2 linked regions of the Chitinophaga varians genome follow. Each later gene encodes a partner of the first gene's protein in a complex. Links are inferred from orthologs where the notes say so. Each region holds a gene or a part of one and is shown on either strand. Other genes may lie near its edges. The genes, in order: uvrA and mfd.

Region 1 (15,319 bases):
TGAGGAATTCACCTTTCTCGTCTGTCACCACCCGTTTGGCAGTACCTTTTAATACAATGGAAGCTCCCGGCAGGCTCTCTCCTTTGTCGTTTACCACGCGTCCGCGCAGGTCTTCCTGTGGTGCAGCCAGCAGTGTCTTTTCTTTTTTGGCATCTACCACAATCACTTTATCCACAATGGAATAAGTAAGTGGTTGCCCATGGAAGCAGATATCCAATGCCGCTTTCAGGTCCACATCGGTAACAGAGATGGTTACACGCTGTGCCCGGGCCAGCATTTCATTCCGGTACATAAAACTGTATCCGGTTTGTTGGGTAATACTTTTGAAGATATCGGCCAGCGCCGCATTGCGCTGATGTAATGTTAATGTCTGGGCATAGGCTGAAGCGATTGCCTGCAGGGAGATCAACACCAACAGAAAAGCTGTCAGCTTAATGACCCGGATGGTTTTAAAGAAGTGGAACCCGGGGGCATACGAAGCCCCCTTGTACTGAGGATTACTCATACATCACAGTGTTTGGTAAAGGTTATTGGTACCGGAATAGTTTAGTTATGGACAACAGAAGACCATAACGCAGATGTTACATCTGGCTTTAAGATGAAATGTTCATTGTTCTGATTGCTTTTTTCGACTTAGATTTTTACTTCGATTTAGATTGGATTTTTTTCGATTTAGACTAGACTTAGATTTATATGATTTAGATTTAGACGATGATTATTGATGATGAACAGTGAGCCTGCGATTATCCAGCTTACAGTGAACACCGCTCAGCTCCAGCATCCTGATAATATTGTCCAGGCTGGTATTTCTGGGAAAAGACGCCGTAAGATGTTCGTCCGGCACCCCTGCTTCAAATTGCAGTTCCAGGTCATACCATCTGGCCAGCTGCCTTAAGGCTACTCCCACTTCCTCTCCCGCAAACTCGAATTTCCCATTTTTCCAGGCCAGCACGGAATTGATGTCCGCATTGGTGATGGCGAACTGCCGCGCATCGTCCCATACGGCCTGTTGCCCTGGCAACAGATGTTTGGTTGAATTGCCGGCGTTTACGTTTACCGCTCCGGTTATCAGGGTTGTTTTGATGTTTTTCTCTTCGGGATAGGCCGTCACATTAAAGGAGGTGCCCAGTACCTGTACTTCCATGTTATTGACCCGGACAGTGAAAGGTTTGTTTTTATCCGGCGTGATGTCGAAATAGGCTTCCCCTGTCAATTCCACTGTCCGGTGCCGGCTGTTAAAGCTCACGGGGTATTTCAATGAACTGGCCGCATTGAGCCACACTTTACTGCCATCTGGCAGCACTACCGCAAACTGGCCGCCCTGCGGGGTCTTCAGGGTATTGTATTTCATATCTTCCTGATTGCCGGCCTGGTCATATACCAGCGCTTCCCCTTGTACCCGTGCGGCGCCTACTGTTTGCCGGGTGCTGTCGTTCAGCGTTATGGCGCTGCCATCATCCAGCAGCAGTATGGCTTTGTTGCTTCCCGGCAGCACAGGCGCGGAAGTTTTCGTTGCCGCCCCTCCGGCAGCAAGACGTGTATTTTTACGGCCGGAAAGGGACCACAGCCCGGCGCCCAGCACCAGCGCGATACCGGCCGCAACGGCGGTGCGTTTCAGCCACAGCGGCAATATTTTACCGCGGGTAGGGGCCGGCTGCATCAGCGCTGCCAACTTTGCGTCCATTCTGCTGAAAATTTCTTCCTTGCTGAAGCCTTCTTCCGGTGTTACCTCCACCTGCCCGTCATCGAAAGAGTGATACCACTGATTTACCAGCGCGCATTCTTCCGGGGAGGCTTCTCCCCGCAAATATTTTTCGACAGCGCTTAACAGATCCTGGTTTTCTTTCATAACGGATAATTACAGTCATTAGTCGAACAACCGGAACGAATCCCCTACGCTGTCCGAAAAAAAATTAAAAAAAAATGGAAAATATATGCCGGATGCTTCCCTTAAGCTGACGCAAAGCCTTTGTAAGCTGGTTTTCCACCGTTTTGCTGGAGATATTGAGGACCTGGGCGATTTCTTTTACCGGCATGCCCTGTTCACGGCTGTAGCGGAATATTAACTGGCATTTTTCGGGGAGCTTGTTCACTTCCTGCTGCAGCAGCTGCAGGATATGTTTCTGCTGGAGCGCCGTGTCGGGTTCCGGCACACTGACCGGTATCGTGGTTTGGTATACTTCCTGGTATTGGCGCAACAGTTGTTCACGACGGAAGCGGTCCAGCACTTTGTATTTTACGGCCGTGGCCAGGTAGGCGCCGGCGTTGCTGATCTGGTGGTTATGCCGTTGGTTCCACAGGCTGACAAATACATCCTGTACAATATCTTCCGCCGCCTGGATGTCTGACAGCCTGTTAAAGGCCACTGCCAGCAATTTTTCGCGATAGGTCCCGTAAATTTCGGCAAATGCGGTTTCATCATCCTCCCGCAGACGCTCCATCCATAAGGTATCTGTATTTGGTTGACCAGTCATTCCTCTATTGTACAAGTAGTATATGCGATATTAGAGATTATTTTCGTCCTTTCATATATTTATCACAAAATCTTTCGCTAAAGCGGGGCGGGATGCGAAATGCCCTGGTGAAGACTGGCCGACCGGTCTTTTTCCCGTTGCCCGGGCGGGAAAGTTAACACTTTATAACAGTCGCGTTTTTCCGGACACCCTTCCCCAGGCCCTTAAATCCGCCACCACATTGACCTTCCCCCTAAAAAGAGAAAGTTATGTCATATAATCTTAATGAATATGCTTATCTATAACAATAAGTAACTAAATTTGCGCTCTAACTTTTTTTATTAAAGTAAAAAATATGCGTACTGTTACACTGAAAAGGGTTGTGGTTACCGGCTTGGGAGCACTAACACCTATCGGGAATGATGTAAATACTTTTTGGAGCAATCTGAAGGCAGGCGTAAGCGGCGCCGGTCCCATCACTAAATTTGACACCACAGAGTTCAAAACCAAATTTGCCTGTGAAGTCAAAGGTTTTGATGTGGAAAAATATATGGACAAAAAGGAAGCCCGCAAGATGGACAACTTCACGCAGTACGCCATGGCAGCTGCACATGAAGCGGTAGCAGACGCAGGTCTCAACAAGGAAGGCATTGACAAAACTAAAATAGGCGTGATCTGGGCTTCCGGTAACGGCGGCATGCTCACGTTCGAGGAACAGATCGTTGAATTTACACAGGCCAACTTTGTGCCTAAGTTCAACCCGTTCTTTATTCCCAAACTGATTTGTGATATCGCGGCAGGACAGATTGCCATGAAATACGGTTTCATGGGCATCAACTTCTGCACCGTGTCTGCCTGCGCCTCTTCTACCAGCGCTCTCGTAGACGCTTTCAACTATATCCGCCTTGGTAAGGCCAATGTGATCGTTACCGGCGGTTCCGAAGCACCGGTAACCCGCGCAGGCATCGCCGGCTTTAACGCCCTCAAAGCGCTGTCTACCCGCAACGAAGACCCGCAACATGCTTCCCGCCCGTTCGATACAGAACGTGACGGCTTCGTGATGGGTGAAGGCGCCGGCGCCATCGTCCTCGAAGAATATGAACACGCGATCGCCAGAGGTGCTACCATCTATGGTGAAATGATCGGCGGCGCCATGACCTGCGACGCCTACCACCTCACCGCCACCCACCCCGAAGGCCTCGGCGCCAGACTGGGCATGGAACAGGCACTGGAAGACGCTGGTATCACCACCGCCGACGTTGACTACATCAACTCCCACACCACCTCCACTCCGGTAGGCGATGTGAGCGAACTGAAAGCCATCGTGACCGCCTTCGGCGAACACGTTGAAAAAGTTAACATCAGCGCCACCAAATCCATGACAGGCCACCTGCTGGGCGCTGCCGGCGCTATCGAGGCGATTGCCTGTATCAAGGCCACCCAGGAAGATATCGTGCCGCCAACCATCAACACTACCGTGCTGGGCGAAGGCATCCCGACCAACCTGAACCTCACCCTCGGCAAAGCACAAAGCCGTCCGGTAAATATCGCTATGAGCAATACCTTCGGATTCGGAGGCCACAACGCCATCGTGGTATTTAAAAAATATACCAAATAAGCAGGTAACTGCCCGAAAATAGCTGTCAGCGAAGATCTTCCCAAAAAGGTCTTCGCTGCTCTTTTTTATGCCCCCTTCATTTCGGAATTCGTAATCCGTTATTCGTAATTATGGCGTAGCTTAGTAGTTTAATATTATGGCAAAGAAAAAAGAGAATGTAACCGCTGCCCCCGCTCCGGAAATCACGGCAGATGACCAGATTGAAGTATTTGGCGCACGGGAGCATAACCTGAAAAACCTCGACCTGCAGTTGCCCAAAAATAAGCTGGTTGTCATCACCGGCATCAGCGGAAGTGGAAAATCCTCCCTGGCTTTTGATACTATTTACGCTGAAGGACAACGCCGATACATGGAAAGTTTTTCCGCTTATGCCCGCCAGTTTATCGGCGACATGGAAAGACCCGATGTGGACAAAATCACCGGTCTGTCTCCCGTTATCTCCATAGAACAAAAAACGACGAATAAAAACCCGCGCTCAACGGTAGGCACCATCACAGAAATCTATGACTTTCTGCGACTGCTCTTCGCCCGCGCAGGACAAGCATACTCCTACAATACCAACAAGCGCATGACGCGCTTCTCGGAAGAAGAGATACTCGAACATATCTTCAAACACTATCCTAAAAAGAAACTCGTCATCCTCGCACCCATGGTGCGCGGCCGTAAAGGACACTACCGGGAACTGTTTGAACAGGTACGTAAACAGGGCTATCTCAAAGTAAGGGTAGACGGCGAAATACTCGACCTGAAAGAAAGAATGCAGGTGGACCGCTACAAAATCCACGACATCGAACTGGTGATAGACCGTGTACAGGTGCAGGACGATGCCCGCACCCGCATCAGCCAGAGCGTGCAGAAAGCCCTTACCATGGGCAAAGGCCTGCTGTTTGTCATGGACAATGATACCAACAAGGTTAGCCAGTACAGCAAACAACTGATGTGCGAAGATACCGGCATCTCTTATGAGGAACCATCGCCCAACACCTTCTCCTTTAACTCGCCCTATGGCGCCTGCCCACGCTGTAAAGGGCTCGGCACCATCTACCAGATCGATATGGACGCCATCATCCCCGATGAAAGCGCCTCCATCGAAAGCGGCGGCCTCAAACCACTGGGCGAAGCCAGGGACACCTTCACCTACAAACAGGTGCAGCAGCTGGCCAAAAAATATAAATTCTCCCTCACCGGACCTATCTCCGCTATTCCCGACAAAGCCCGTAACGTACTGCTGTTTGGCGATGAAAACGGGAAGCTGGAAGTAGACCTCTCTTTCGACGAAAGTTCGGACACCACCAAATACTCCACAGAATTTGAAGGAGTGGTAAATACCGTGCGCCGCTATTTCAATGACAGCAGCTCCGACCATGTGCGCGCCTGGGCCGAAAGTTTTATGGCCCTCAGCACCTGCCCGGAATGTAACGGCACCCGCCTCAAAAAGGAAAGCCTCTTCTTCAAAATAGATGAGAAAAATATTTCCGAACTGGGCAACATGGACCTTGACCACCTGCTGAACTGGTTCCGGAACATCGAAGAGCGGCTGGAGAAAAAACAAAACGCCATCGCCAAAGACATCCTGAAAGAAATACGGGAACGCCTTGGGTTCCTGCTCAACGTTGGCCTCAACTACCTGACGCTCAACAGGCCCACGCGCACGCTCAGCGGTGGCGAATCACAACGTATCCGCCTCGCCACGCAGATAGGCTCCCAGCTGATGGGCATCACCTATATCCTCGATGAGCCCAGTATCGGCCTGCACCAGCGCGACAATATGCAACTGATCGACGCCCTCCGCAACCTGCGCGAAATGGGTAACACCGTGATCGTGGTGGAACATGACAAAGACATCATGCTGCATGCCGATCACCTGGTAGACATCGGTCCCGGCGCCGGAAAACACGGCGGCCAGATCATCGCACAGGGCACGCCCAACCAGATACTGAAACTTAATACGCCCACCGCCGGTTACCTCAATGGTAAACGTGCCATGGAAATACCCGCCGAACGCCGCAAAGGCAACGGCAACAGCCTTGAACTGAAAGGCGCCACCGGCAACAACCTGAAAAATGTCAGCGTGAAGCTGCCGCTCGGCACTTTCATCTGCGTGACAGGCGTTTCCGGTAGTGGCAAATCCACCCTGATCAACGAAACACTGTACCCGATACTCTCCAAACACGCCTACGATTCCAAAGCGGTGCCCATGCCGTATAAAAGCATCAAAGGCCTGGAGCATATCGACAAAGTGATCGAGATAGACCAGTCGCCCATTGGCCGTACACCACGCAGCAACCCTGCCACCTACTGCGGTTTCTTTACCGATATCCGCACCCTCTTTGCCTCTGTGCCCGAAGCCAAAATCCGCGGGTACAATGCCGGCCGTTTCTCTTTCAACGTGAAAACAGGCCGCTGCGACGTTTGTGAAGGCGGCGGCATGCGCGTGATTGAAATGAACTTCCTGCCGGACGTATATGTGCACTGCGAAAAATGTAACGGCCGCCGTTACAACCGTGAAACACTGGAGATACGCTACAAAGGCAAATCCATCTCCGACGTGCTGGACATGACGGTAGACGAAGCAGTGGAATTCTTCCAGGCCGTTCCATGGATACACCGCAAAATTAAAACGCTGCAGGATGTAGGCCTGGGTTATATCACCCTCGGCCAGTCGGCCGTAACCCTCTCCGGTGGCGAAGCGCAACGGGTAAAACTGGCAACGGAGCTTTCCAAAAAGGATACCGGCAAAACCATTTATATCCTCGACGAGCCTACTACAGGACTGCATTTCCAGGATATCGTGCTGTTGCTCAAAGTGCTGAACAAGCTGGTGGACCGCGGCAATACCGTACTGGTGATAGAACACAACCTCGATGTGATCAAGATGGCCGATCACATTGTGGACCTCGGCCCCGAAGGCGGCGCCGGCGGCGGCACTATCCTCTGTACCGGTACGCCCGAACAGGTGAGCACCTGTAAAGACAGCCATACCGCCCGATTCCTCAAAAAGGAGCTGGGAATTTAATATCTTGCCAACCGTAAATCAAGTAATGAGAACGTTATACCAGATATTACTCACCTGCTCCGTGCTAATCGGCATGCTCGCCTGTGAGAATGAAACCAAGGTGTGCGACCAAACGCTCCGGGCGGATTTTCACGTGCGTTTTCAGCGTGACTCCCTCCTCAGGGTAGGCGATACCATCCTGCACAACGTGCGCGACACCATCATGCCCAAAGTGACCGTGTATGCCATCGATAATGGCGTTAACAGGGACTCTATCTACAAAATAAAACCGCTGAAGGAAATCTTCCTGCCCTTTTCTCCCGTATCGGACAGCTGCACCTTCTTTCTGCGGGTAGATTCCACCCTGACACCGGACACGCTTAAATTTAAGTACACCCGTACTAAAAAATTTATATCCCCGGGCTGCGGATTCGGCACCACCTTTACACTGGATACCGTTATCGCTACCAAAAACACCATCGATTCTGTAGTTATTAACTCAAAGGCAGTCACCAGCAGTAATGATACGCACCTTACTTTGTTTTTCTTTAATCAGTAGTATCCTGATTGGCCTCGCCGCAAAGGCACAGACACCGGCCAAACCGGCAGCCGCCAAAACCGCTGCCAAAACAGATACTACCCGTAAACCGGCGAAGGACACCACGGTCATTATACCCGTGAAGGACAGTGTCGTACATATGCAGGGCGGCCTCCGCGTGGGACTGGACCTGAGCCGCATCGTGACGTCTATCTACTATCCCTACCGCAAGGAAGGGACAGCCGTGGCCGACCTGCGCCTCAACAGCGATCTGTACGCAGCGGCGGAAGTAGGATATACCAATACGCCCTACAGTGACGCTAACTACACCTATAAGGGCAGCGGCGCCTTTATCACCCTCGGGATAGACTATAACTTCATGAAAAGACTGTACCCGTCAGAGAAAAATATGTTCTTCGGCGGTATCCGGTACGGATTTTCACACCTCACCTACGAAGTGCCCACCTATAAGATCACCAGCAGCTACTGGGGCAACGACCTTACCGGCTCCATACCCAAAACCAGCGTCAATGCCCATTGGGTGGAACTGGTGCTGGGACTCAAAGCGGAAGTGCTGAAAAACTTCTTCCTGAGCTGGAGCCTGCACGAACGCATTATGATCAATAATGTTAAGTCTGATGAGTTTACACCGCTGGTCATTCCCGGCTTCGGCAGCGGCTCCAAAAAATCCGTGTTCGATATGCAGTACACGGTATCATACCTGTTCCCGCTCTACAAGATAACCCAACATGTAAAGTTGCCGGCGAACGATAAAAACAAAAAGAAGAAAAAATAAATTAATTACGAATTACAAATTACGAATTACGAATTGAGGGCTGTTCTATAGAACGGTTAGTAAGTAACCGTTTTGTAAAGCAGCCCTCAATTCGTAATTCGTAATTCGTAATTCGTAATTTGTAATTTGTAATTGATTTTCAGGGTCGCACCATTTCGATGTGCGGTATACCATCTTCCATATACGTATCGCTGGTCTGTTCAAAACCCAGTGATGTATAAAAGCGGTGCAGGTATTGTTGCGCGCCAATCTTAATCGGTCCTTTCCCGTATGCCTCTTCCACCGCAGCAATGGATTTTTCCATCAGCAGGCGGCCCGCACCGGAGCCTCTCACCAGCGATGACGTGATCACCCTTCCAATGGAAGCCTCCGTATATTTGATCCCCGGTGCAAACAACCGGGTATATGCCACCAACCGGCCATCTTCGTTACGCCCCATGAGGTGCAACGCTTTCTGGTCAGCATTGTCCAGGTCCTGATAAGCGCAATGCTGCTCTACTACAAATATCTCACTGCGTAATTGCAGCACATCATACAGTTCCTGTACGGTCAGCTCGTCAAATGCTTTAATTTTCCAGTTCATCGTATGCCGGTTTATCATAAAAATAACGGAAGCTTTCAATATTCCTGTTATTTTTATAAGTGATATTAATGCCTCTTAGCCCAATCAGGAAATCATGGAAGAAACAAAACACCCTTTCCTCTCACTGGAACATATCACTGTAAGATATCTCGACAAAACACTTTTCAACACCCTCAACTGGGAAATACAACAGCACGAACAATGGGCCATTACAGGCCCCAGTGGCTCCGGCAAGACTGCCCTTCTCAATACCATTCTCGGTAAATTCAATGTTATCAACGGCGGTATCCACCATCACTTTTATGAGGACTGGAGAAAGGAAAACACCGTTACCGACCCATACTTCAACTATCGCAACCTGATAGCGCTGGTAGGGCATCACCATACTTTCCGGAACCTCTCCAATACCACCACCGATTTCTACTATCAGCAGCGGTTCAACAGTATGGACGCCGACAATTCCCCCACTGTTACCGAATACCTCGGGCTTACGGAAGTGCCCGACCTGGTAAAACCGCTGAAAATAGCGCCGTTGATGGAAAAAAGGCTCATTAAGCTGTCCAACGGAGAAACACGCCGCGTCATGATCGCGCGGGCACTGCTGCAAAAACCGCAGCTGCTTATGCTCGACAATCCCTACATCGGGCTGGACGTGCAAACCCGGAAAGATTTTTCCGAAATGATCAATGAGATCATCCGCAATGGCACAACGGTGCTGCTGGCCACCACGCCGACTGAAATACCGGAACACATTACCCATGTGCTGACGCTGGAAAACGGCGCTATCACGGGCAAGTATACACGCAGTGAGTTTGTGCAGCTGCCATTGCCCGAAGTGCCTGATCTGCCGCTACCGGCCATGGAAGCACAGAAAATAGCCGATATCCTGCAACGGCATCAGCCACCCCGCTTCGAAACCATCGTGCGCATGGAGGACGTCCGGGTGAAATATGGGGAAAACGTGATCCTCGACCAGATCAACTGGACAATAAAACCGAATGAAAAATGGGCGCTGCTCGGGCATAACGGCGCCGGTAAATCCACCCTGCTAAGCCTCATCAATGGTGACAATCCACAGGCATATGCCAACAAACTATGGTTGTTTGACCGCCGCCGCGGCAGTGGTGAGAGCATCTGGGACATCAAGAAAAAAACCGGCTTCGTATCTCCGGAACTGCACCAGTACTTTACTTCCCGTGATAACTGTCTGCGCGTGGTATGCTCCGGCTTCTCCGATATTATCGGTAACACCAGGCAACCTACTCCCGAACAGGCCGATATCGCCAAAGCATGGATGGAAATACTGGAGATCGAGGAACATCAGCAATCTCCATTCAAACAGGTGCCTGAAAGCGCCCAGCGCCTTTGCCTGCTGGCCAGGGCCCTCGTTAAAAATCCGCCCCTGCTGATCTTCGACGAGCCATGCCAGGGCCTGGACCAGCAACAGAAACAACACTTCAAAAAAGTGATCGAGATGCTGTGCGACCATATGCCTGTCACGCTGATCTATGTAACGCATTATGAAGAAGAATTACCTGACTGTGTAGATAAGTTTATGCGTCTCGCCAACGGCAAAATGATATAGTTTTTAATTACTAAAAAGAAGACTGTTTGGTTATTTGAAAACCTTGCCGGTATTTCAAATAACCAAATATTTCAATACATAAATTAAAAAAATAGTTCGATCTTCGTCGGGAATCGTTAATCACCATAATCCATTCCTGATGCACCCAACAAAACGGCTATTTGCTGTAGTAGCATTATTTGTTTCCCTGGTGGCATTGTCGCTGATAAGCGGCTGCCGGACCACAAAAAAAGAGATGAACCCCGGATTCGCGAAGTATATTGACGCCTATACCGCCGGTATTATCTCCAAACAAAGCCCTATCCGTGTTCAACTGGCAGGGCAGGTAAACGTAACGCATACCCAGAATGAACAACTCGATAAAGAGGTGTTCGATTTTTCCCCTTCCATCAAAGGAAAGTCTTATTGGGTAGACGCCACCACCATCGAATTCCGGCCCGATGAGAATCTGCAGCCAGGTAAAACCTACCAGGTCAATTTCAAACTAGGCAAAATCATGGACGTGCCTTCTGACCTGAAATCCTTCGATTTCGAGTTCAAAGTCATCAAACCATCTTTCTCGATTGACATGTTAGGTTTGAAAGCCAGTACCAATACCACACTGGACAAGATGACCTATACCGGCGCCGTATATACCGCCGATGTGGAAAGCCCACAGTCTATCGAAAAACTGCTCACTGCACGCTATGGCGGCAAAACGCTGCCCGTTACCTGGCAGCATAACGCTGCCGACCGTACGTCGAAATTCACGATCGCGAACATAGAACGCGCCAACATAGCCCGCAACCTTGAAATCAGCTGGGACGGCTCCGCCCTTAAAGTGGACAACAGTGGCAAAAAAACAGTGGAAGTTCCCGCCGTAGGCGATTTCAAAGTGCTCGACGTAAAAGCGATGTCTGACCCCGAACAGCACCTGCTGGTACAGTTCTCCGACCCTGTCAGCGTAGCCCAAAGCCTGGAAGGCCTTATCGGCATCAGCGGCCAGGGCGATCTCCGCTATACCATCGATGGCAGCGAAGTAAAGGTATATGTGCCCGTTCGCCTGGAAGGCAGCTATAATGTAGTGATCAACGAAGGCGTGATCAATATCACCGACAAACGCCTCGGCCAGTCCTACAGCGCCAATGTGAATTTCGAAAACACCCTGCCCGCCGTAACGATTCCAGGCAAAGGTGTGATCCTCCCCGAAAGCAATAAACTGGTGATGCCGTTTGAAGCGGTCAACCTCAACGCGGTAGACGTCACCATCATCAAAATATACGAAAACAACGTTCCGCAATACCTGCAACAGAACAACCTTAACGGCGACGTGGAACTGCGCCGTGTAGGCAAGCCCGTGGTTGAAAAAACCATTCGCCTCGATACCGACAAATCCGTTAACCTCCACAAGAAAAACCGCTTCTTCCTGGACCTTGATAAATTGCTCCGCACCGAACCAGGCGCCATTTACCGTATCACCATTGGTTTCCGTAAAGCCTATTCGCTTACGGCCTGCACGGAAGTGAAAAAATCCGACAGCACCAGCACCAGCGGCGGAGAGGGTGAAGAAGAAGGTGAAATGGATGAAAGTGAATATTATGGCGGCGGCGAAAAGCTGGATGACGACGATGACTTCTGGAACCGTTACGATAGCTACTATCCTTACGGCTACAACTGGACCCGCCGCAACGACGCCTGCTCCAACTCCTACTATAACAAAGACAAATGGGCATCCCGTAATGTGATCTGCTCCAACCTGGGCCTGATCGCCAAAAGAGGCAATAACAACAGCATGCTGGTAGCTGTAACGGACATACGCGATACCAAACCGCTCACCGGCGTAGAGCTGGAACTGCTCGACTATCAAAACCAGGTGATCTTCAAAACCAAAAGTGATGGTGAAGGGTTAGCTACATTCGATCTGAAACGCAAGCCTTACCTGCTGATCGCGAAGAAAGACAACGAAAGAGGCTACCTGAAACTGGATGACGGAAGTTCCCTGCCCCTGAGCCGTTTCGACGTACAGGGCGAAGAAGTACAGAGCGGCATCAAAGGCTTTCTCTATGGAGAAAGAGGCGTATGGCGCCCCGGCGATTCCATCTACCTGACTTTTATGCTGGAAGACAAAGATGACAAGCTTCCCGCAGACCACCCGGTAACACTGGAACTGTACAACCCCAAAGGCCAGCTGTACAAACGCATCAACCAGCACGAAAACCTGAACGGCTTCTATAGCTTCGCAACCGCCACCCAACCCGAAGATCCAACCGGCAGCTGGGTAGCAAAAGTGAAAGTAGGCGGCGCCACCTTCCAGAAAAATGTGCGCATAGAAACCGTGAAGCCCAACAGGCTGAAAATAAAAATGGACTTCGGCGCCAACACCGCCCTGTCTAAATCCGGTACCACCGGCACCCTGTCGGCCATGTGGATGTTCGGCGCCACCGCCCAGCACCTGAAGGCCAAAGTGGACGTATCCCTGGTACAGGCATCCACCAGCTTCAAAAACTACTCCGGCTTTACATTTGATGACCCGGTAACACATTTTGAGACTGAAAACAAAACCATCTTCGAAGGCCCGCTGAGCGAAACCGGCACGGCGCCCGTGAAAGCTGATATCCAACTCGGCAAACTGGCACCGGGACAGTTAAAAGCCAACTTCGAAGTAAAAGTATTTGAGCCAGGTGGCGATTTCAGCATCGACCACTTCTCCATGCCATACAATCCGTTCACCTCCTACGTGGGCCTGCGGCTGCCAGAGGGCGACCGCACCACCGGCATGCTGCTCACCGACCAGACACATAACGTGGAAATTGTAGATGTAGACGATAAAGGCAACCTCATCGCCGGCTCCCGCGAAGTACAGGTAGAAGTATACAAAGTACGCTGGAGATGGTGGTGGGACGGCGGAGAAGACGAATACTCCAACTTCACACAGGACAGTTACAATCAGCTGCTGACCAAAGAAACCGTTACCGTTACCAATGGTAAAGGCCAATGGCCGCTGCGTATCAACCAGCCTGACTGGGGCCGTTACCTCGTACGGGTTAAAGACCTGCAGAGCGGCCATACCTCCGGTAAGTCCGTATATATCGACTGGCCGGGATGGGCACAGCGCATGCAGAAGGAAAACCCTGCAGAAGCGGCCATGCTCGTGTTCACCTCCGACAAGCAGCACTACAAGGCAGGAGAGGACATCAACCTTACCATACCCAGCAGTGCCGGCGGCAGAGGCCTGATCAGTATCGAGTCCGGCAGCAAGGTGCTCAAAACCTTCTGGATCAACACCCAGCAGGGACAAACCACTTTCCGCTTCAAGGCGGAAAAGAACATGACGCCCAATATATACGTCAACGTTACCCTGCTGCAACCCCATGCACAAACTGTCAACGACCTGCCGATCCGCATGTATGGCACTATCCCCATCACCGTGGAAGACCCGGGCACCATCCTGAAACCGGTGATCAGCATGGCCGATAAACTGAAGCCTGAATCAGAAGCCAATATTACCGTCAGCGAAAGCAACGGTAAACCCATGACATATACCATCGCCATCGTTGATGAGGGCCTGCTGGACCTGACACGTTTCAAAACACCGGACCCGCACAGCGCCTTCTATGCCCGTGAAGCACTCGGCGTAAAAACATGGGACCTGTTCGACTACGTAGTCGGCGCCTATGGCTCCGACCTGGAACGTATCCTCAGCATCGGTGGTGACGAAGGCCTGAATAAAAACGCCGGCGCCGCTAAAGCCAACCGCTTTAAACCGGTCGTGAAATACATGGGGCCTTTCTATCTTAAAGGAGGCCAGAAACAAACACACAAATTCAAGCTGCCGCCGTACATAGGCTCCGTCAAAGCGATGGTGGTAGCCGGACAGGACGGCGCCTACGGCTTTGCCGAAAAAGCCGTGGCCGTGAAGAAGCCGCTGATGCTGCTGACCACCGCACCGCGTGTATTAGGTCCGTCAGAAACCATACAGGTGCCGGTTACCGTCTTCGGTCTTGAGCCTACGGTACGTTCTGCCAATGTGACCATCAGCACCAGCCCGCTGCTGGAAGTGGTAGGGGAAAGCACCAAGACCGTGACCTTCCCGCAACCAGGCGAACAGATGGTGTACTTCGATGTGAAAGTGAAACCGCAGACCGGTGTCGCTAAAATCAAGGTAACCGCCAGCAGTGGCGCAGAGAGGGCGGAAGAAGCCATTGAAATGAACGTGCGCAACCCCAACCCGGTGATCACTAACGTGGCAGACTATACGCTGGAAGCCGGCAAAAGCTGGAGCACACCGTTTAGTCCTGTAGGCATGGCCGGCACCAACACCGGCGTGCTGGAAGTATCCACTATCCCGTCGCTTAACCTCGGCAAACGCCTGCAATTCCTGATAGATTACCCGCATGGCTGTATCGAACAAACCACTTCCGGCGTGTTCCCGCAACTGGTGCTGAACCAGCTGATGGACCTGAAAGAAAGCCAGCTGGCAGAAATAGACCGCAACATAAAAGCCGGTGTCAACAGGCTCAAAGGCTTCCAGACTTCCGACGGCGGCCTCTCTTACTGGCCGGGCCAGGCACAGTCCGATGAATGGGGCACCAACTATGCCGGTCACTTCCTGCTCGAAGCACAGGCCAAAGGCTATACGCTGCCGCCAGGCCTGCTGGACCAATGGAAAAAATACCAGCGTAACAAAGCCACCACCTGGGCGCCCAACACCCAGAACTTCTATGGCGGCGATCTTACACAGGCGTACCGCCTATACCTGCTGGCACTTGCCA
Region 2 (15,598 bases), 240 kb from region 1 along the record:
GAAAAGCATGACCCAGCTGCACGAGAACATCGTGGGGATTGATGCGGCCATCTTTATGCACCCTACCACCTGGAAGGCGTCCGGTCACGTGGACAACTTCAGCGATCCCATGATCGACAACAAGGACAGCAAAAAACGCTACCGGGTAGACCACCTGATTGAAGCGTATGCTGAAACGCTGCCTGAAGCAGAAGGCAACGCCGTGCTGGCCCAAATGGACGAGCTCCTGAAAGAAAATGACTTCGCAGGCCTGAAAACCCTGATCGAAGAGAAAAAGATAAGCTGCACTGTCAGCGGGACATCCAACTGGACAGACGTCCGTCAGTTTAACCTGATGTTCTCCACCCAGCTGGGCAGTGTTACTGACGAAGCCAGCGAAATATACCTGCGTCCGGAAACTGCACAGGGTATCTTCGTGAATTTCCTCAACGTGCAGAAAACCGGCAGGATGAAAGTGCCTTTCGGCATCGCGCAGATTGGTAAAGCCTTCCGTAATGAAATCGTTGCCCGTCAGTTCATTTTCCGTATGCGTGAATTTGAACAGATGGAAATGCAGTTCTTCGTACGCCCTGGCACACAGAAAGAATGGTATGAGAAATGGAAAGAAGAAAGGATGCAATGGCACCTGAGCCTCGGCACCGATCCTTCCAAATACCGTTTCAAAGACCACGTGAAACTGGCGCACTACGCCGATGCCGCTGTGGACATCGAATTCGACTTCCCGATTGGCTTTAAGGAAGTGGAAGGTATCCACTCCCGTACTGACTTCGACCTGAAACAACACCAGGAATACAGCAAGAAAAAAATCCAGTATTTCGATACGGAAATAAACCAGAACTACGTGCCTTACGTGATAGAAACCTCTATCGGTCTGGATCGTATGTTCCTGCTGACAGTCTGCAACGCTTACGAAGAGCAGGACCTCAGCACACCGGAAAAGCAGGACAGCCGCGTGGTACTGAAGTTCCCCGCGAAACTGGCGCCTATCAAACTGGCGGTGTTCCCGCTGACCAAAAAAGATGGTCTGCCGGAAGTCGCGCAATTACTCGTAAATGAGTGTAAACAACATTTCCATTGCTACTACGAGGAAAAAGATAGTATTGGCAAACGTTACCGCCGTCAGGACGCCATCGGTACGCCTTTCTGCGTGACCATTGACCACCAGACCAAAGAAGACGGAACCGTTACCATCCGTTACCGTGACTCCATGGAGCAGGAACGCGTTCCGCTCACAGAAGTGAAAAACATTGTTCTGAGCAAGATCATGTAACATATCAGGGGCCACAGCCGTTTAATTCGTATATCCCTTACCCCTATGCATATACGAACTGTAACGACTGTGGCCCTTTTGTTTTGCAGTATTTCCCTTTCTGCCCAAAACACGCCCCGGGACTCCACCCTTCATTCCCGCCCCCGCAAAGAACAACCGGTTTATTTGCCTAAGAAATGGCCGCATGTCGTGTATGGCACGCTGTTCGGGCCTGCCTGCGGTATTGGCGTTAACTATGATACGCGTTTTAATGGAAAAAGAACTGGTTGGGGAATGCGCGTAGGCGCCGGTATCGTGCCTCGTTATGAGGAAACATGGTACTCTCATAAACGTGTCCCGGCGGGAAGAACAATCCGGGACAGTACAATTACACACGGCTTTTCCGTTCCCGACCGCCCCACTCTCTTTGGAGGTATTAATTATGTGTTCGCCCTGCCTGATCCGGACAGGAACTGCCTGGAAGTGGGTGGTGGTATGACTTACATGTTTGGCGACTCGCTTTGGTTTGAAGAAGGGGCTTCGGATCGCACTATTCTGGGGTGGTTGTCAATCGGAGGCCGGCGGCATTTTATCAATAAACATTTTATATTCAGGATAGGAGCTATGCTGATGTTTTCTTCCAATCAGGTAACCCCTAATATGGACACAGGTTTCGGCTATTGTTTCTAAGCTTTATCCGTACAGCTCAAGATGTATGTCATGGCGGTCGTACCCCATAGCGGTGATGCGCTGCCGTGCCTCATCTATCATGGCTTTCCAGCCGCAAAGGTAGAAGTTGGCGGGCCGTTTGTCGCCGGCGAGGATTTCCTCGTAGATGCTGTGTACGTAGCCTTTTTTGCCGGCCCAGTCTTCCTGGCGGCTCAGCGTGGGGATGTAATGAAAGCGTGGCATGTCCTTGTCCAGCTGCCGCATTTCATCAGCGTACAGCAGGTCCTGTTCGTACCGGCAGCCAAAAATCAGATGGATATTGGGATGTGGCAGCTGATGCAGCTGTATATGATGCACCATGGAACGGAACGGCGCTATGCCAGTACCGGTGCAGATCAGGAACAGGTCTTTTTCCATGTCTGCCGGCAGGGTGAACATGCCCAGCGGGCCTCTTACCTGTAAGGTGCTCCCCTCTTTGATCTCATTGAAAAGATAGGTGCTGCCAACACCTCCCTCCAGCAGCACGATCACCAGTTCAAATTCATTGGTGCCGTCCGGATGGGATGCAATGGAATAACTGCGCCAGCGCTTGTTTTTCTTTTCATGAATGGGAAGGTCCAGGGTGACAAACTGCCCTGGCTTGAAATCAAATCGTTCCAGCTCTGGTATACGTATCCAGAAACGCCTTGTATTGGGTGTTTCATCTAACAGCCGGGTGACGATGCCTGTATACCAGATCTCCTGCATGGAAAAAGGAATTTGGTGTCACTGAATATAACAAAACATTTTGAATTTTATCATTTGAATATTTGGCCAGTGTGCCATTGGCTCTTTTGCTGTTACGAAAAACAAATAATTAAATCTCTAAATAACCAAATAAACAAATGTTCGTATCTTTGCAACCTTCATGAATTTACAGGCTGTATTACAATTATTTCAACGTGATGCCCGCCTGCAGACGCTGGTGAAGGGGATTCAAACACCCGCCCCACAATACTTTCAGCTTTCTTCCCTGAGTGGGAGTGCAATAAATTTTGTGGCAGTATCAGTCTGGGCCAATGCAGAAGCGAACCATCTCTTTATTCTGAATGATAAAGAGGAGGCAGCCTATTTCCAGAACGATCTGGAAGAACTCAGCCAAGCGCTGGATATTTTCTATTTCCCCGATTCCTTTAAAAAAACCGGACAGTTCCAGGAGTTCAACAGCAGCCACAGTATGTTGCGTACGGAAGCGCTGATGAAATTTTCCGGAGACAGTATCCGTAAAAAAGTACTGGTCACCTATCCCGAAGCACTCTGGGAGAAAGTGGCCGGCAGCAAGGCCTTCAGCTCCAATATGGTGCAGCTGAAAGTAGGAGACGTGCTGAAAGTGGACCCGCTGCTGGAGAAGCTGATAGGCTGGGGGTTTGAACATACCGACTTTGTATATGAGCCAGGCCAGTATGCCCTGAGAGGTGGTATCCTGGATATCTATTCTTTCGGCAACGAAAAGCCGTACCGTATTGAACTGTTTGGGGAAGATATCGACTCTATCCGCCTGTTTGACCCGGAATCACAGCTTAGCGAACGCAAGCTGACACAGGTGACGCTCATCGCTAATATGGACACCCACACGGTAGACCATCTGAAAACGTCACTCGTGGAATTCCTGCCCGCCAATACCGTAGTATGGATGAAAGACCCTGCTTACATCCAGGGCGTGGTGGAACAGATGGAACAACGGCTCGATGACTGGCTGCTGACCGGTCAGAAAGTGAAGGTGAACGATGACGAAGACATGGCGCTCAGCAGCGATGACTTCGTAAAAGCCGCTCCCCTCATGGAACAGCTGCTAGAGAAAACGACCGTGGTTTTCGGTAATAAAGAATACCTCACGGAGAAAGGCATAGCATCAACGACCATCGCCTTTGATACACAGGAACAGCCCGTCTTCAACAGACAGTTCGATCTCCTGATCAAAGACCTCGCGCAACATAACAACAACAAATATTCTCTCTTTATATTCGCTGATAACCCGCGCCAGCTCGAACGTTTGCGCAGTATCTTCGAAGACCTGAAGGCAGACTTTGTCTTCTTCCCCATACCGGTGGCCATCAGCCACGGGTTCATTGATCATTCCCTGAAACTTGCCTGTTACACGGACCACCAGATCTTCCAGCGTTTTCACAAATCAAGGGTAAAACAAGCCTACAACAAAAACAAGGCGATTACCATGAAAACCTTGCGGGAGCTGCAACCCGGCGATTACGTAACACACATCGACCATGGCGTGGGCGTGTACAGCGGTTTGCAAAAGATCGAATCCGGTGGCAAAATGCAGGAAGCTATCCGCATCATTTACAAAAACAACGACCTGTTGTATGTAAATATCAACTCCCTGCACAAAATCAGCAAATACACCGGCAAAGAGGGCGTGGAGCCGAGAGTCAACAAACTCGGCAGCGACGCGTGGGACAAGCTGAAAGAAAAAGCCAAAACACAGGTCAAGGACATAGCCAAAGACCTGATCAAACTATACGCCGTGCGTAAAGCCCAGCAGGGTTTTGCACACGCACCGGACACCTATCTGCAAACAGAACTGGAAGCCTCCTTCCTGTATGAAGATACGCCGGACCAAAGTAAAGCTACCGCCGATGTGAAAAGGGACATGGAAGGCCCCGCCCCCATGGACCGTCTCGTATGTGGCGACGTAGGCTTCGGTAAAACAGAAGTCGCTATCCGCGCCGCTTTCAAATCCATCGTGGACGGGAAACAGGCTGCCGTACTGGTGCCTACTACCATCCTCGCGTTCCAGCACTATAAAACGTTCTCCGAGCGCCTGAAAGATTTCCCCTGCACGGTGGACTATCTTAACAGGTTCAAATCTTCCAAAGAGAAAAAAGAAACGCTTAAAAAGCTGGAGGAAGGCAAGATCGACATCATCATTGGTACACACGCCCTGTTGAGCAAAGACGTGAAGTTTAAGGACCTGGGCGTGCTGGTGGTGGATGAAGAACAGAAATTCGGCGTATCTGCCAAAGAAAAACTGAAACAGCTGAAACATAACGTGGATACCCTCACCCTAACGGCAACGCCTATACCAAGAACGTTGCAGTTTTCGTTGATGGGTGCCCGTGACCTTTCCATTATCAATACGCCGCCGCCTAACCGGCAGCCTATTGAAACGGAAGTACAGGTCTTCAATCAGGATGCTATCCGCGACGCCATTTATTATGAAACGGAAAGAGGCGGGCAGGTGTACTTTGTGCATAACCGCGTAAAAGGCCTGGCGGAAATGTCTTCACTGATACAGGGCCTTTGCCCTGATCTGGCAATTGCTACGGCCCATGGCCAGCTCGAAGGCCATCAGCTGGAAGAAGTCATTCTCGATTTCATTGACCGCAAATACGATGTGCTGGTATGTACCAATATCGTGGAAAGCGGCGTGGACATCCCCAATGCCAATACCATTATCATCAATAATGCGCACCACTTCGGGCTGAGCGATCTGCACCAGCTCCGTGGCCGTGTAGGACGCAGTAACAAGAAGGCTTTCTGTTACCTGCTGGCGCCTCCCATGAGCACACTCACGGCCGACAGCCGTAAGCGCCTGCAAACCCTTGAACAGCACAGTGAGCTGGGCAGCGGCTTCCAGATCGCTATGCGCGACCTCGACATCCGTGGCGCTGGTAACCTGCTCGGTGGCGAACAAAGCGGTTTCATGGCGGAAATAGGCTTCGATATGTACCAGAAGATCCTGGACGAAGCTATCCGCGAACTGAAACAAAACGAATTCCGCGATCTCTTTAAAGAACAACTGGAAGAGAAAAAAGACTTCGTCAATGACTGTACAATCGATACTGACCTCGAAATACTGATCCCGGATACTTATATAGAAAGTATCCAGGAACGTCTGAACCTATACCAGGAACTGGACAACACCACAGACGATGGCAGGTTACAACAGTTTGAACATGAACTGACAGACCGCTTCGGCCCCATGCCCGACCCAGTAAAAGACCTGCTCACCATGATACGCTGCCGCTGGATGGCTATTCAGCTGGGCTTCGAGAAAATGATGCTCAAAGAAGAAAACCTCCGCTGCTACTTTATCAATAACCCCGACTCCCCCTATTTTGAATCACCTACGTTCAACCATATATTAACGTATATACAAACCCGTACCAACAACGCCAAACTTAAACAGGTAGGCAAAAACTTTATGCTGGTGGTAAACCGTATCCGTAATATGAACGATCTCTATGCTTTCCTCAAAGGCATAACCGACAGCCGCAAATAATTTTCTGTAACTTTTTTATTGCATAATCGTTTCATTCATAATATGAAACGAATGATTTAATTCGACTATATGATGCCGTTGAAAAATTTTTTCCCCTGCTTTTGTGGAAACACGGTTTTGTACTGCATCATGAGGGTGTAATAAACATCGAAAACAATTTTTTTAAATAAGAAAAACAAAGACACATGAAAAAGGTAATGTTATTAGCCGCCGGATTATTCTTCGCTCTGAGCACTTTTGCCCAACAGGCTGACAATAAACAGGTAAAGAAAATTGAAGTAACTGGTTCTGCTGAAATAGAAATCACACCTGATGAGTTAAACCTGGACATCGCCCTGAGAGAATATTTAAAAGGGAAAACAAAAGTGGACATCACCACCCTGGAAAAACAACTGGTGAAAGCCATCGCTGATGCTGGATTACCTAAAGAAACCCTCACCATCGAAAACGTGAACGGCTTTAACAACGAGTTCTTCCTGCGTAAGAAAAAAGATCCGGTTGAATTTATGACCCGCAAGCAATATCGCCTGAAACTGACCAGACTGGATAAAATCAACGATATCCTGGGCGCTATAGACGCGGAAGGTGTGGAAAGCACCCGCATCGCTTCTTATACTTCCAGCAAAATGGACCAGTACCGTAAGGAAGTAAAAATCAAAGCCATAAAAGCGGCTAAAGAGAAAGCGGAATATATGCTGGCAGCTATCGGTAACAGCATCGACGGTATCCTCGAAGTACAGGAAATCAGCACCGATAACTATACTGATTACCGTCCGCAGATCATGTCCAACGCAATGTTCAAATCTGCTGATGCAGTAGGTGGTGGCGCTCCTGAAATTGATTTCAAATCCATCAAAGTTCGCGCTGAAGTAAGAACAGTATTTACCATCAAATAACCTACATCATAAAAATGAAAAAGCCGCAGGAGTTAATTCCTGCGGCTTTTTTTATGTTGTTATCTGAACTTAGAAGCTGTATCTCAGGCCCAGCTGCATCTGGTGACGGGAACCAAAGAAGTCTTTGGAGTAAGGAGATCCCGGATTTTCCAGTTTCAGAACAGGGTAGTTGTTTACTACTTTTCCTGTTGGTGTAGCACCTACGCTGGCCATGGAATTGAAGGTGTTCGGTGAGAAGTACTGAATACCCCAGTCTTTGTTGATCAGGTTGGTCACGTTCACGATATCGTAAGTGAGGGTGAGGGTGTGCATGGTTTTACCGGCTTTGAAGTTGAAATCCTGGCTAAAGCGGAAGTCAGCCTGTGTGTTCCATGGTGTGCGGCCACCGTTACGCTCTGTGAACTGGCCTTTGCGACCGCTCAGGTATTTGTCAGCGTTGATGTAGTTCATGAACTCAGTTGCTTGTTGAACAGCCGTTTTGCCGTTAACATCAGCAAAGAAGTTGGTTGCTTCTGCTACATCTTTCGGGATGTAAGCAAGGCTCACCTGCTGAGGAGTTCCCTGTACGGTAGCGTTTACGAAACCATATGTATAAGGTAAACCGGAAGAAGTGTTAAAGAACAGGGAGAAGTTGGAAACCCATTTGTTTTTGGCATCCCAGCCGTGTTTATAACCAACAGTAGCTACGATACGGTTGCGAATGTCGAAGTTGGAGTAAGCCAGTGCCGGATTGTTCGGGTTCAGCGCCTGGTTCAGCTGCCAGTTAGACTCCATGGAGTTACGGATGCCGTTGGTGATGTCTTTAGCTTGTCCGTAAGTGTAGGCTGCCATAAAGCTCAGGCCAAACGGGAAGGATTTGGACACCTGGGCAGTGATGCTGTAGCGGTAACCCTGATCGGTGTTGGACAACAGGTAAGCATTCGTATATAACGGATTGATTTTGGCACCAGACCAGATAGGCTGTTGTTTATTCACATCATATGCATAGTAGGTGGGATTGTCGACCAGGTTGATCTGTTGGAACATCAGGTCTTTGATAACTTTGGTATAGATACCTTCGATGCTGAATTTCCACTGGTCACGGGTGTTGTATTCCAGCGCGAGGCTGCTTCTCCATACCTGAGGCATTTTGAAGTTATTGTCGATCAGGTCCACCTGGGTAGCACCGGAAGCATCGTTTACTTTAGCACCGTTCTGAGCTGCGAAGTCGGCGATACCGTTGGCAGAAGGTTTTGCTGCAGGGATCGGGCCGTTTACGAAAGGTTTGGTAGAACGCTGGTCGTATGCACCATAAGTTACACCGTTGTTGTAGTAAGCATAACCTAACCATGCGAAAGGAATACGGCCGGTGAAGAGACCAGTACCACCGCGCAGTACAAGGCTGTTGTCACCTTTGATATCATAGTTGAAACCTAAGCGCGGAGAGATCTGCACATTGTTCAGGAAGTTGTTTCTGATATCCTGAGGTTTGGTGTACGTATAGGTGTTACCGTAGTTTGCATCAACAGGCGCTTTGGTGGTTTTGTCGCTCAAAGGCTGTTTGTTCGGGATACCGGTATAGTCTAAACGGATACCCGGAGTGATTTTGAAGCGATCAGTCAGCTGGATTTCATCCTGACCGTACAGGCTCAGCAGGTTCACTTTGAACTGTGCCGGAGGATTGGCCATGATGTTATCGCGGGAGTTGTTGGCGTAGTTATAGTTGCCACGTACGCGGGTAGGCATGTTAGCGAGGAAAGAGTCAACGCTGTTGTAGTCGATACGACCGTTCCAGGAGTTTACGAAACCATAAGTGATGTTGTAAAACTCGTTGTGGGTGCCTACAGTGATGGTATGGTTGCCTTTGAAGATGGTTACGTTATCAGTTACTTCAAAGGTTTTTTGTTTCATGTTGAAGATACTGGCTTCACGGTCAGTACCGAGGAAGATGGTGGAACCGGCGGTACGGCCTTTGATCTGGATCTGCGGAGTAGCAGGATCAGACAGCGGGTCTCTGTAGTCATGAACGCTGGAGTAACCCAGGATCAGGCTGTTGGAGAGGGAGCTGTTGAAGTTGCTTTTCAGTTCAGCAACAGTAGAAGACTGGTTGTTCACCTGTTTGAAGTCGATGCCTTTGAAACGGAAGTTCTGTTGGTCACGTTCCAGGTTGGTAGCTTCGGAGGTGATGGTATTGTTACGGAGAGACAGGTGATGTTTGTCGTTGATGTGCCAGTCCAGTCTGTTGAAGAATTTGTTGGAATTGGAGTAGATGCTGGTGTTACCGGCAGTTCCGATATCCACGCCATAGGATTTCATTACAGCGGTGATGTCAGCAGCGTCTTTTTCAGTGAGGATGCCACCGCCATCAGCAGAACCTGCGGCGAGGATCACCGGGTCTACACGACGGGTGATTTCTTCGTTGGTGAAGAAGAACAATTTGTTTTTGATGATAGGGAAACCTACACGGGCGCCTGCCTGGTATTCATGGAAGTCGCTGGGCAGTTTGGAACCGTCGCCGGCGTTGTTTTTACCAATCATAGAGGCGTTACGGCCATAACCGTAGATGGAACCGTGTACTTCATTGGTACCGCTGCGGGTAACAGCGTTCACGCTACCACCGAGGAAGTTACCAACTTTTACGTCGAAGGGAGCCAGTAATACCTGTACGTCCTGGATCGCATCGAGAGACACGGGGTTGGTACGGGTGCTGCTGCCTGGCTGACCGCTTGTAGAGCTCTGACCGCCAAGGGAAGGGCTGAAGCCGATCGCGTCGTTGTTGATCGCGCCGTCTACAGTCACGTTATTATAACGGTAGTTGGTACCGAGGAATGAGTTGTTATTGCTCTGTGGCGTTACTTTAGTGAGGTCTTGCAGGCTGCGGCTCAGGCTGGGGATGCTTTTGATCTGCTCCTGTCCTATTTTGGTGCCGCCGGTTTTGCTGCCGGTGTTGCCGGTAACCACGATTTCGCTCAGCGCGGTGGATTCTTCCTGTAATTTAAAGTTGAAGTTGATAGTACCCAGTGCCAGGTTCACATTTTCTTTTACTTCTTTTTTATAACCGATGAAAGAAACGGTAATAGTATAAGGACCGCCCGGATTAAGGTTGGGTACAATATAACGACCGTCGCTGTTGGTCTGTGTACCGTTTTTAGTGCCGGTGGCGGTGTTTAATACTACCACTGTTACACCGGGGATAGCCTGACCAGCAGGATCGGCTACTTTACCTGAGATGATAGAGGTGGTGATCTGCGCTTGTGTGTTGTTAAAACATAAAACGACCAGAATGCTCGCTAAAAGCGTGACAAATGATTTCATAAAGCCTGTAAGTATTTACAGGTGCAAAACAACTACTCCAAAGCAACCAGAATGTTAACTCATCATTACCAAATTGTTAAGGACTACTTAAAATGATCTTAAAATAACCTTGTTAATCTGCAATTAAGGTAATTAAATATCAGGTTTAAGAATTTGTATGAAAACAATGTTAACAATCAACAAAGTAGGTGTCAGGACAAAATTGTTTAACAGTTCTTAAACAATAATTTTGTTAAGACAACCCATATGACTATACGAAAATAACGTATTCCTGTGCCTGTTATCTACGAAAAAACCCCGCCTCAAAAGACAGGGTTTCTCTTGTTTTTTTAAACGGTTTCTGCTTAAAAATAGACTTTGAAAGTCCCGTCCGTTAAAGGTTTTTCTATTTCACCACTAATTAAAGTGCCGGAGAAGGTACCCTCCGCTTGTTTACTATTAATGCTTTCAAGTTTGATGGAGATGGCTTTGGTAATGTAGCCCTCTTCTTTTTGCTGAATATCCATCAGCGTCATTTCACCAGCGCTTTGATCATACTGTCCGGCCTGAAGGCCATTGGGGAAAGTGATCATCAGTTCCATATGTTTGGTGAAATTGTTGGTGACACCATCTATTATCAGCGTCTTTTTGCCGGCAATAACGGTATCGGAAATATAACCCTGTGTAGAGTTGGAATGGTAGGTAACATCCCCTACCCGGAAAGTGAAAGTGCCCTCAGGCGTTGCTTCTTTCTTTTTGGAACAGCCAGCAAGTCCTGCTCCTGTAATAATCGCGACAACGGCCCATACGAAGATTTTCAAACGCATATGTTTTGTTATTTAATGCTGTCCTGTATTTGTGCCGCTGCATAAGGAAAACCGGGGAATTGGCCGGCAGAAATGCTGCCGCCAGCCATTCAAGTTGGAATAGGTGTACCGGTTAATATACGGGCATAGGGATAAATTCAGGTGCAATATATGTAATAAAAATTAAATTAAATAAAATGTTAATAAATAAATAGAGTGCAGGCAGTGGGAAGGAAGGCGGCAAAGTCAATATTAACAATATTTTTGTAGGGTAATTCCGTATTATTACTGCTCGGGATTTATCATTATTAAAAGCACATTATGTCATCGGAAGTAGTCAAACAATTACAGGAAGCCGTGCAGTTTTCACCGGAGAATGTGCCGTTGCGCTTACATCTGGCCCAGGTGCTGTTACAGGATTATGAATATGTGCAGGCAGAAGAACAGTACCGTAAAGTGCTGGAACTGTCGCCGGACCATACCGCCGCCCAGCTCGGACTGGCCCGTACCTTTTATCATCAGCAAAAATATTCTGCCGCTATAGTTGTACTGGAACAACTGGAACATCATGAGCCGGACCATTTCGATGCGCTCCTGCTCCACTGCCGCATACTGGTAAAGGAAAACTCCCTCCAGTCGGCAAAGGAGATTTATCAGCATCTGTTGCAGCTCAATCCCGGCTTCCGCGACGAAGCCCTCGATGCCCAGTTCCGCCTGCCGCAACAACAGCCGGCCACCTCCTACGAGGAAGACGACTCTATGGAAGATCCGGATAAAGTCTTCACGCTGGAGAAACCGGATATGAACTTCTCCGACGTAGGCGGCATGGAAAGAGAAAAGCAGGAAATAGACCTGAAAATCATCAAACCGCTGCAATTCCCCGACCTCTATAAAGCCTATGGCAAAAAAGCAGGCGGCGGTATCTTGCTGTACGGCCCTCCGGGCTGCGGTAAAACTTATCTGGCCAAAGCCACAGCCGGACAAATACAGGCGGAATTCATCAACGTAGGCATACACGATGTTCTGGACATGTGGATCGGCAACAGTGAAAAGAACCTGCATGCGCTCTTCGAACTGGCCCGCCAACGCAAACCCTGCGTGCTTTTCTTCGATGAAGTGGACGCGCTCGGCGCTAACCGCACTTCTATGCGCAACAGCGGTGCCAGTCACCTGATCAATCAGTTCCTGGCAGAGATGGACGGTATCGCGGCAAACAATGAAAATGTGCTGATCATCGGCGCTACCAATGCGCCCTGGAGCCTCGACCCGGCTTTCCGCCGCCCCGGCCGGTTTGACCGCATCATCTTTGTGGCGCCACCCGATACAGATGGCCGCGAATCCATCCTGAAGCTGCAACTGCGCAACAAACCCGTATCGGACGTGGATTATAAAGCCCTCGCGAAAGCAACGGCCGGCTATTCCGGCGCCGACCTGAAGGCGATCGTGGACCTCGCCGTGGAAGACAAGCTCCTCGAAGCATTACAGAAAGGAGTGCCACAACCTATATCACAAAAAGAACTGGTGAAAGCCATCAAAACACATAAGGCTACCACACGGGAATGGTTCAACACTGCCCGCAACTATGCCTTGTATTCCAACGAGGCCGGCCTGTATGACGATGTGCTGAAATACCTGGATATAAAGAAATAACTATGGCTGTACTCATTCAGCGTGCCCAGTTACTGCTGCAACAAGGGCGTTACCAGGATGCGCTGACCACCCTGAAACAACATCTCAGCACCAGCGCCAATGACATCGACGCCCTTTTCCTGCTGGCTATCTGTTACCTCGAAATGGGCAAGACAGAAGAGGGGGAACAGGTAGTCAACAATGCGCTGAGCTTTGCTCCGGACGACGACCGGTTCCTGTACCTGAAAGCACGGCTGGCACTTAATAAAAACCAGTACAACGAAGCGTTGCTGGCTATCAGTGAGGCGGTCGCCATTCATCCCTACCAGGCTGATTACTTCGGCATGTGGAGCCAGATACTGCTGTTTAAAAAGGACTACCAGGGCGCCCTGCAAAAAGCACAGGAAGGACTGGCCATAGACCCGGAGAACCTGGTGTGTCTCAACCTGCGGTCCAATGCGCTGTTTAACCTGGGCAAAAAAGAGGAGGCATTTTCCAATTTGCACGAAGCGCTGGAACATAATCCGGAAAATGCCTATACCCATGCTAATCTCGGCTGGAAATGGCTGGAGGCCGGCGATCACCGGAAAGCCCTGGAACATTTCAGGGAATCGCTGAAACTGGACCCCAACCAGCAATGGGCCAAGAGCGGCATGGTACAGGCAATGAAAGCCCGTTACTGGCTGTACCGCCAGTTCCTGAACTATGCTTTTTTTATGGGAAGGCAAAAGGCGGGCATGCAGTGGCTGATCATTGTCGGCATCTTTATTTTCACACAGATCGCCAGCAAAGTGTTCTTTCCGTTATATGTGTTGCTGGCACTGGCGGCATTGTCCACATGGCTGATAGTACCGGTGAGTAACCTGTTCCTGCGGCTGAACCCTTACGGTCGTTACGCGTTAACACCGCAGCAGATCAGGGTTTCCACCATGGTAGGCTGCCTGCTGCTGGTGGCGTTGTTGGCTGCAGCTGCCTACTGGATCACGGCCATTCCCGGCTTGCTGGCTGTCGCTATCTGTTCCGGTGTATTGCTGTTGCCGGTTTCCAGCATGTATGCGCCGGAGTCAAAAAAGAACAAAAAAATCTTCCGTATTTATACCCTGGTATTGGCGGTTATAGGGCTGTTGGGCATCACCTTCGCATTTATCACCAACGATTATGCTAATATATTCGTGGCCGTTATGCTGATCGGTGTGTTCCTGTATCAGTTGCTGGCCAACTATATTATCTCCAGGGAATAGCCATAATAATATATAAAAAGAGAACGCCCATTGATAATAGTATCAATGGGCGTTCTCTTTTTATACTGATAATGAACTTATGCGTCGATTTTCGCGTATTTCGCGTGTGATTCGATGAATGCTCTGCGCGGCGGTACTTCGTCGCCCATCAGCATGCTGAATACGCGGTCTGCTTCAGCGGCGCTTTCGATGGTCACCTGCTTCAGCGTACGTTTTTCCGGGTCCATGGTAGTGTCCCACAGCTGTTCTGCGTTCATCTCACCAAGACCTTTATAACGCTGGATGTTTACGCTGTCTTCTTTACCACCGGCGGCCAGTTGAATGGTAGCGGCTTTACGCTGCTCCTCTGTCCAGGCGTAGATTTGTTCCTTGCCTTTTTTAACGAGGTACAACGGTGGTTGTGCTATGTATACATAACCCTGTTCCACCATGGCTTTCATGTAACGGAATACGAAGGTGAGGATCAGGGTGGCGATGTGGCTACCGTCCACGTCCGCATCCGTCATGATGATCAGCTTGTGATAGCGGAGTTTGGACAGGTTCAGCGCTTTATCGTCTTCTTCGGTGCCGATGGTTACGCCCAGGGCAGTGAAGATATTCTTGATCTCATTGTCTTCGTAGATCTTGTGTTCCATGGCTTTTTCCACGTTGAGGATTTTACCACGGAGCGGCAGGATGGCCTGGAAGTTACGGTTACGGCCTTGTTTGGCAGTACCACCCGCCGAGTCACCTTCGACGAGGAACAGTTCGCACTTCATAGGGTCATTGTCGGAGCAGTCTGCCAGTTTGCCTGGAAGGCCGCTGCCGGTCATCACGCTTTTACGTTGCACCAGCTGGCGGGCTTTACGGGCCGCTTCGCGGGCCTGTGCTGCCAGCACCACCTTATTGATCACCAGTTTGGCTTCGCGTGGATGTTCTTCGAGGAAGGCATCCAGTACGGCAGCTACGGAGCTGTCCACCACGCCCATCACATCGGAGTTGCCGAGTTTGGTTTTGGTCTGGCCTTCAAACTGTGGTTCCGGCACTTTTACGCTGATGATAGCGCTGAGGCCTTCACGGAAGTCGTCACCAGTCACTTCCACTTTTGATTTCTCAAACAGTTTGTTTTTATCGCCATAGGCTTTAAACACACGGGTGATGGCGCGGCGGAAACCGGCCACGTGCGTACCGCCTTCAATGGTGTTGATATTATTAACGTAGGAGAAGATATTCTCACTGAAGGCTTCGTTATATACCAGAGCCACTTCCACGGCTACGTTGGATTCCGCGTCGTGGGCTTCTACGTAGATGGGCTCAGGCAGCAGCGGCGCACGGCGACCGTTTTTATCCAGCATCTGGATAAATTCGAGGATACCGCCTTCGCTATAGAAAGTTTCAGTGAAGATGTTGCCTTCTTCGTCTTTTTCACGTTCGTCAGACAGAACGATACGGATCTTACGGTTCAGGTAAGCCAGTTCCCTTAAACGGCCGGCCAGGATTTCCCGGTTGTAGGTCGTTTCCTTGAATATTTCGTCATCCGGTTGGAAGTGTACAGTAGTACCGGTAGTTTCGCTTAC

Evidence for each region.
Region 2: the proteins of uvrA (region 1) and mfd are in contact, whole or in part, in a crystal structure (PDB 4DFC), measured with the Escherichia coli proteins. The link is inferred for Chitinophaga varians from one-to-one orthologs.

What each region holds. Positions count from the first base shown.
Region 1 is NZ_JABAIA010000001.1:2,150,136-2,165,454, forward strand. Bases 3,822-7,287 are described here. They hold uvrA (excinuclease ABC subunit UvrA), read left to right. Parts: upstream 3,822-4,207; coding sequence 4,208-7,087; downstream 7,088-7,287. Other genes in these bases: fabF (beta-ketoacyl-ACP synthase II), read left to right, coding at 3,822-4,071; HGH92_RS08730 (DUF6452 family protein), read left to right, coding at 7,113-7,287. Outside these bases: HGH92_RS08705 (TonB-dependent receptor), read right to left, coding at 1-505; HGH92_RS08710 (FecR family protein), read right to left, coding at 716-1,849; HGH92_RS08715 (RNA polymerase sigma factor), read right to left, coding at 1,914-2,474; more of fabF, read left to right, coding at 2,809-3,821; more of HGH92_RS08730, read left to right, coding at 7,288-7,625; HGH92_RS08735 (DUF6048 family protein), read left to right, coding at 7,588-8,400; HGH92_RS08740 (GNAT family N-acetyltransferase), read right to left, coding at 8,540-8,983; HGH92_RS08745 (ATP-binding cassette domain-containing protein), read left to right, coding at 9,078-10,568; HGH92_RS08750 (alpha-2-macroglobulin family protein), read left to right, coding at 10,708-15,319. UniProt on the Escherichia coli protein: The UvrABC repair system catalyzes the recognition and processing of DNA lesions. UvrA is an ATPase and a DNA-binding protein. A damage recognition complex composed of 2 UvrA and 2 UvrB subunits scans DNA for abnormalities.
Region 2 is NZ_JABAIA010000001.1:2,386,650-2,402,247, reverse strand. Bases 2,653-6,397 are described here. They hold mfd (transcription-repair coupling factor), read left to right. Parts: upstream 2,653-2,954; coding sequence 2,955-6,197; downstream 6,198-6,397. Other genes in these bases: HGH92_RS09690 (SIMPL domain-containing protein), read left to right, coding at 6,383-6,397; HGH92_RS09700 (ferredoxin--NADP reductase), read right to left, coding at 2,653-2,665. Outside these bases: HGH92_RS09710 (glycine--tRNA ligase), read left to right, coding at 1-1,270; HGH92_RS09705 (hypothetical protein), read left to right, coding at 1,316-1,939; more of HGH92_RS09700, read right to left, coding at 1,943-2,652; more of HGH92_RS09690, read left to right, coding at 6,398-7,093; HGH92_RS09685 (carboxypeptidase regulatory-like domain-containing protein), read right to left, coding at 7,163-10,387; HGH92_RS09680 (hypothetical protein), read right to left, coding at 10,732-11,193; HGH92_RS09675 (ATP-binding protein), read left to right, coding at 11,494-12,822; HGH92_RS09670 (tetratricopeptide repeat protein), read left to right, coding at 12,825-14,042; gyrB (DNA topoisomerase (ATP-hydrolyzing) subunit B), read right to left, coding at 14,120-15,598. UniProt on the Escherichia coli protein: Couples transcription and DNA repair by recognizing RNA polymerase (RNAP) stalled at DNA lesions. Mediates ATP-dependent release of RNAP and its truncated transcript from the DNA, and recruitment of nucleotide excision repair machinery to the damaged site.